DNA from 3 places in the Azospira sp. APE16 genome. Region 3 is predicted to be linked to each of the others. Evidence: predicted binding sites of a transcription regulator. Region 3 holds the regulator's gene; each other region holds the start of a gene.

Region 1 (2,267 bases), 1.0 Mb from region 3:
CTGCTTGAGCACGCTGCGGGTCACCAGGTAGCAGATGCTGCCGATCAGGGCCAGCACCACCAGGGCCAGCAGGCCCTGGTAGATCAGGGTTTGCTGGAACTCCCGGTCCACTTCGTCGATATAGACGCCGGTGCCGATGATCCAGTCCCAGGCCGGGAATTTCTGGGCGTAGAGCACCTTGGGATACATGGTGGGATCGCCCGCCTTCTTGACGAACTGGGTGTCCATGTAGGTGGTGGCCTGGTTCTGCAGCAGGCTTGCCAGTTCCCGGATGATCAGCTTGCCGCTGCCGTCCTTCACCTGGTCGCCCATGGGCTTGCCTTCCCATTCCGGCTTCAGGGCATGCATGACGCTGATGCCGTCGGGGGTCCAGATGTAGAAATAGTCGCTCTTGCCGTCGGGGCCGTTGAAGCGGATCTGCCGCACGGCCGCCTTGGCGTGGGCCTGGGCCTCGTCGCGGCTGAGGTTGCCGGCGGCTTCCTGGCTTTGATAGTAGGCGACCACGTTGTAGGCGCCCTGGGTAATGGCGCGAATCTGGCCTTTTCTCTCATCCAGCATGAGGGAGCGGGTATTGAAGGCGGCGATGGCCGCCAGTGCCAGGACCCCCAGGAGCGCCACCAGCACCACCGCCAGGAGTCGGGTACGCAGGGAAAGTTGATCAAGCATGGGATTGTCCAAACTATATGAAACATGAAGTGCGCATTATATTTCCGCCACCAGCCATGCTGTGAAGGAAATCACACTTTTCTGCTTCAAATTGGTGCGCCCGCTTCTGCCCATGGTGCATGGTGGCACCGTTTTCTGGCGCCGCTTCCGCCAATTCCCCGGAAGTCCTTTAAGGATCAAGCGATTATGATCCTGGCACAACCCCTGCTATTTGATTGTCGCCCTTCCTCATGGCGCGACCATCATGAACAAGCCCAGCTTCTTCGACGAAATGAACGGTGCCGACGGCGCCGTCCGCTCCCACTACCAGACCTACCGGCGCTGGCTTTCCGAAACCCCTGACGAACGCATCGCCCGCAAGCGGGCCGAGGCCGACATCGCCTTCCGCCGCGTCGGCATCACCTTCGCCGTCTATGGCGAGGAGGCCGGCACCGAGCGGCTGATCCCCTTCGACATCATTCCCCGGGTCATCCCGGCAGATGAGTGGAAGGCCCTCAAGGCCGGCCTCAAGCAGCGGGTCAAGGCTCTCAACCTGTTCCTCCACGACATCTACCACGACCAGGAAATCCTCAAGGCTGGGCGTATTCCCCGGGAGCAGGTGGAGGGCAACGCCCAGTTCCGTCCCATCATGCGCGGGGTGGACGTGCCGGCCGGCATCTATGCCCACATCGCCGGCGTGGACCTGGTGCGGGCCGGGGCCGGCGAGTTCTACGTGCTGGAAGACAACCTGCGGGTCCCCTCCGGCGTCTCCTACATGCTGGAAGACCGCAAGATGATGATGCGGCTCTTCCCCGAGCTGTTCTCCAAGCACAAGGTGGCCCCGGTGGAGCATTACCCGGACCTACTGCTGGAGACCCTGCGGGCCTCCGCTCCCAACGGCGTCTCCGATCCCACCGTGGTGGTGCTGACCCCGGGGGCCTACAACAGCGCCTACTTCGAGCACACCTTCCTGGCCCAGCAGATGGGGGTGGAACTGGTGGAGGGGCGGGACCTTTTCGTCGATAACGACACGGTCTACATGCGCACCACCCAGGGCCCCCAGCGGGTGGACGTGATCTACCGCCGCATCGACGACGACTTCATCGACCCCCAGGTCTTCCGTGCCGATTCCATGCTCGGCGTGCCCGGCATCCTGCAGGCCTACCGGGCCGGCAAGGTGACCCTGGCCAATGCGGTGGGCACCGGGGTGGCCGACGACAAGTCCATCTACCCCTATGTGCCGGAGATGGTGCGCTTCTACCTGGGGGAGGAGCCTATCCTCAACAACGTGCCCACCTACATGTGCCGCAAGCCCGACGACCTGGCCTACACCCTGGCCCACCTGCCGGAACTGGTGGTGAAGGAAGTCCATGGCGCCGGCGGCTACGGCATGCTGGTGGGGCCGGCCTCCACCCAGGCCGAGATCGAGGACTTCCGCCGGCGTCTTGTCGCCAACCCGGAAAAGTACATCGCCCAGCCCACCCTGGCCCTCTCCACCTGCCCCACCTTCGTTGAATCGGGCGTGGCGCCACGCCACATCGACCTGCGCCCCTTCGTCCTCTCCGGCAAGGAAGTGACCATGGTCCCCGGTGGCCTCACCCGGGTGGCCCTGCAGGAAGGCT
Region 2 (2,267 bases), 1.3 Mb from region 3:
ATCGTCGTCATGATCATTCCCCCATGCACGGATGGAGGCGGCCCCCGGCCCCGCCGGGACGGCCGCCGGTTGCTCTTAGGCGCGCACCTTGAAACTGGCGGCGTATTTCCTCGGGTCCTTGCCGTCCCACACCACGCCGTCGATCAGCTTGGAGGAACGCAGGTCGCTCTTGGGCACGGCCACCCCGGCCTTCTCCGCCGCCTGGCGGTACAGGCCCACCTGGTTGATGGCCTTGGCCACGCCCAGGTAGTCCGGATCGTCCTTGAGCAGGCCCCAGCGGCGGTGCTGGGTGAGGAACCACATGCCGTCGGAGAGGTAGGGGAAATTCACCTGGCCGTCGTTGAAGAACTTCATGTGGTTCTTGTCGTCCCAGGTCTTGCCGATGCCGTTGCTGTAGCGGCCCAGCATGCGGTCCAGGATCACGTCCACATCCGTATTGACGTAGGCCTTGGCGGCAATGGTCTCGGCCGTCTCCCGGCGGTTGGCCAGGGAAGCGTCGATCCAGCGGGATGCCTCCAGGATGGCGGCGGTGACGGCCACGGCGGTCTTCGGGTGCTTGGCCGCCCAGTCGGCGGTGGTGCCCAGCACCTTTTCCGGATGGTCGGTCCAGATGTCCTGGGTGGTGGCGGCGGTGAAGCCCACCTTGTCGATGATGGCCCGGGCGTTCCAGGGCTCGCCGACACAGTAGCCGTCCATATTGCCCACCCGCATGTTGGCCACCATCTGGGGGGGCGGCACGGTGATGGTCTTGACGTCCTTCATGGGGTTGATGTCGTGGGCCGCCAGCCAGTAGTAGAGCCACATGGCGTGGGTGCCCGTGGGGAAGGTCTGGGCAAAGGTGAATTCCCGCTTCTCGCTGCTGATCAGCTTCTTCAGGGCGGCGCCGTCGGTGACGCCCTTGTCCTTCAGCTGGCTGGAGAGGGTGATGCCCTGGCCGTTGTTGTTGAGGGTCATGAGGCTGGCCATGTCCTTCTTCGGCCCGCCGATGCCCAGGTGCACGCCGTAGATGAGGCCGTACAGCACGTGGGCCGCATCCAGTTCCCCATTCACCAGCTTGTCGCGCACGGCGGCCCAGGAGGCCTCCTTGGTGGGCACGATCTTGATGCCGTACTTCTTGTCGAAGCCCTTGGCCGCGGCCATGACCACGGAGGCGCAGTCGGTCAGGGGAATGAAGCCGATCTTCACCTCGGTCTTTTCCGGTGCGTCGGAACCGGCGGCAAAGGCGGCGGCACGCAGACCGGGAGTCAGGCCCATGAGCGCTGCTCCCAGGCCCAGGAGGCCGGCGGATTTGACGAACTCGCGGCGTTCCGCCGCCACGGCATCGGGTGCCTCGAATTGCTTTTGCTTGGACATTCCATGCTCCTTGACCTCAGAAAAAAGAAAAGGCGTCACACCCGCGTGAGAGGAGAGAGAACACGCGGATGGACGCCTTTGTCCGTTTGCCGGTCAGGGCTTCACTGCGCTGCCCGGCGTTGCTCGAACCGCCATTGGTCCGACTTACGACCTAGTTCAGCAACCACCGTGCCAGGCAACGAAAATATCGAAAATACAGTTTCAATTCATAACGATAGATAGATTTTCACCGCCCCGGAAAAATCCATCCGCGGCACCGGAGCGCACTGCTGCGGTGCGCCATGGCGTGACCGCCGCACAAGAAGGGGGAACCCGGGCCGGCGAAGGCCGTGACCACGGCGGGAGGATAACGGAATGGGGAGCGACCGCGGGGGAGGAAAGGGGAACGGCGAAAGCGCCGCCCCCATCTATGACCAAACGCCTAAAGACACTGGCATCCGATGTTCTTATGATTATCGGGTTGTTGATGGCATGCAACACAAAACAATGCTCCCGCACGTATCGGGAGCGGGAGGGAAACATGGATATCCAGCAACAGCCCATGGAAGCCCCGCGTTTACTGTCGGGCTGGATGATGGGCAGTGCAGGCACGCAGGAAAACCACGACATCCTTTGGGACGACGTGGAGCATCTGCCCTCCGCCGCCGTCAGTTTTCTCCTCATCGCCCTGCCCCTCTCCCTGCTGCTGCCGGTGATGGCCAACTTCGCCGGCAACGCCTACGGCAACCGCATCATCGCCGGCTTCATTGCCCCCAGCTGGGAACGCCTGCTGCTCATCCTGGCCTGGGAACTGCTGATGGTGCCCCTGCTGGCGGGCGTCGCCCACCTGGCCGGGCGCTTCTTCCAGGTGCCGGTGAACCGGCGCCAAGCCTTCCTGGTGGTGACCCTCAGTACCATTCCCCTATGGCTAGCCT
Region 3 (2,267 bases):
CTGCGACCGGGCCTACATCATCAATGAGGGCCGGGTGCTGGCGTCTGGCCGCCCGGATGAGATCGTTTATAATGAAGACGTCCGAAAAGTATATCTGGGCGAGAGCTTCCGTCTCTGACGAGCCCAGTCTCCGAGTCTTTCCCTCAACCCGCTCATTGCCGCCGGCCCCTTCGGCCCCGGGTCCATGAAACCAACCCTCCAACTCAAACTCTCGCAGCACCTGGCCCTGACGCCACAGCTGCAGCAGTCCATCCGGCTGCTGCAACTGTCGACGCTCGAGCTGGAGCAGGAGTTGGAGAAGTATCTGCTGGAAAACCCCCTGCTGGAGCGCGAGGACGAGAACTACGAGCCCTCCTACAGCGGGAGCGAAGGCGAATACGCCGGCAGCACGGCCGAGGCCGCTGCTGAGAGCCCGGGGGATGGCGGCGAGTCCAGCGAGGGGGCCGACAGCCACGGTCCCGAGGAAGTGCGGGAAGAGCCCCGGGACAGCCTGGGCGAAGGCGAGGACTGGTTTGCCGAAGGCAGCTACCCTTCCGCCTCCCGCGACGAGGACGAGGATTCCGACTTCCAGGAAGTGCAGGCCGCCAACACCTCCCTGCGCGACCACCTCAACTGGCAGCTGGGCCTGATGCAGCTCTCCGAGCGGGACCGGCAGCTGGTCAGCTTCCTGATCGAGGCGCTGGACGAGGACGGCTACCTGACCCAGCCCCTGGAGGAGCTGCAGGAAGCCCTGCCGGAAGAGCTGGAAATCGACCTGGACGACCTGCAGATCGCCCTGCGCCACCTGCAGCACCTGGACCCGACCGGTGTCGGCGCCCGCACTCCGGGCGAATGCCTGGCCCTGCAGCTGGAAGCCCTGCCGGCCGACGAGGTGCGGGACCAGGCCCTGAAGCTGGTGCGCCATCACCTGGAACTGCTGGCCGGCCGGGACTTCACCAAGCTGAAGAAGCTGCTGGGCTGCGACGACGAGCGCCTGCGCGCCGTCACCAACCTGGTAAAGAGCCTCAACCCCCGGCCCGGCGCCCAGTACGCGCCCCTGGATGCCCGCTACATCACCCCGGACGTGGTGGTGAAGAAGGTGCGCAACCAGTGGACCGCCAGCATCAATCCGGACGCCTACCCGCGCCTGCGCATCAACCGGCTCTACGCCGAGATCCTCTCCAAGCAGCGCGGCTCCAGCCTCTCCGGCCAGCTGCAGGAGGCCCGCTGGCTGATCAAGAACGTGCAGCAGCGTTTCGACACCATCCTGCGCGTGTCCCAGGCCATCCTGGACCGCCAGCGCCAGTTCTTCGAACACGGCGAGGTGGCCATGCGTCCCCTGGTACTGCGGGAAATCGCCGAAACCCTGGGCCTGCACGAATCCACCGTCTCCCGGGTGACCACCCAGAAATACATGGCCACCCCCCGGGGCATTTTCGAACTCAAGTATTTCTTCGGCAGCCACGTGGCCACGGATACGGGGGGCGCCTGTTCGGCCACCGCCATCCGGGCCCTGATCAAGCAGCTGGTGGCGGCCGAAGACCCCAAAAAACCCCTTTCGGACAGTCAAATATCCGAAATTCTTGGCCAACAAGGCATTGTTGTGGCGCGTCGAACCATTGCAAAATACAGAGAAGCGCTCAACATTTCGCCGGCCAACCTACGCAAGTCCATCTAAAAAAGGAGCGAGCCATGAACCTGCACATCACCGGACATCACCTGGAAGTCACCCCGGCGATCCGCGACTACGTCACTGCCAAGCTGGAGCGGGTTACGCGTCACTTCGACAGCGTCATCGACGTCAACGTCATCCTCACCGTGGAAAAGCTGAAGCAGAAGGCTGAAGTCACCGTGCGCGTGCCCGGCAAGGACATCCACGTGGATGCCGAGGATGCCGACCTGTATGCCGCCGTGGACACCCTGATCGACAAGCTGGACCGCCAGGTGCAGAAGTACAAGCAGAAGGCCCAGGATCACCACCGCGACACCATCAAGAATCACATCGAAGAGTGATCTGATTCCCTCTCCGGGACTGGGACGAAAGGCATAGGCGGCGGGGTCGTTTTCCGTTATGATCCCGCCACTTTTCGCCTGGTATCCTGCCTGAATCCCAGTCTCCAACCGGCCCTGCCGCCGCCATCCCGCTGTTCGGGGAAGGTTCCCGCCCCATGGATCTGATCGCCAAACTCCTCCCTCCCGCCCACATCCTGCTGGACCTCGAAGCCAGCAGCAAGAAGCGGGCATTCGAGCAGGCCGGACTGCTGTTCGAGAACAACCTGGGCATCGCC

The links. The regulator sigma-54, encoded in region 3, starts transcription at its own class of promoters, with help from an activator protein. The targets are predictions, from matches to a motif close to TGGCACGCTTNCTGCTNA.
Region 1: a site for sigma-54 is predicted at 860-877, ahead of ACLSSQ_RS06080 (circularly permuted type 2 ATP-grasp protein). Genes of this name have one in related genera too.
Region 2: a site for sigma-54 is predicted at 1,510-1,527, ahead of ACLSSQ_RS12865 (CmpA/NrtA family ABC transporter substrate-binding protein). Genes of this name have one in related genera too.

What each region holds. Positions count from the first base shown of each region.
Region 1 is NZ_CP179682.1:1,227,222-1,229,488, forward strand. Features, by position in the region: gene ACLSSQ_RS06075 (methyl-accepting chemotaxis protein) at 1-666, opposite strand, end outside; gene ACLSSQ_RS06080 (circularly permuted type 2 ATP-grasp protein) at 911-2,267, shown strand, end outside.
Region 2 is NZ_CP179682.1:2,682,866-2,685,132, forward strand. Features, by position in the region: gene ACLSSQ_RS12865 (CmpA/NrtA family ABC transporter substrate-binding protein) at 76-1,353, opposite strand; gene ACLSSQ_RS12870 (Yip1 family protein) at 1,874-2,267, shown strand, end outside.
Region 3 is NZ_CP179682.1:179,607-181,873, forward strand. Features, by position in the region: gene lptB (LPS export ABC transporter ATP-binding protein) at 1-118, shown strand, start outside; gene ACLSSQ_RS00905 (RNA polymerase factor sigma-54) at 185-1,657, shown strand; gene hpf (ribosome hibernation-promoting factor, HPF/YfiA family) at 1,672-1,992, shown strand; gene ptsN (PTS IIA-like nitrogen regulatory protein PtsN) at 2,148-2,267, shown strand, end outside.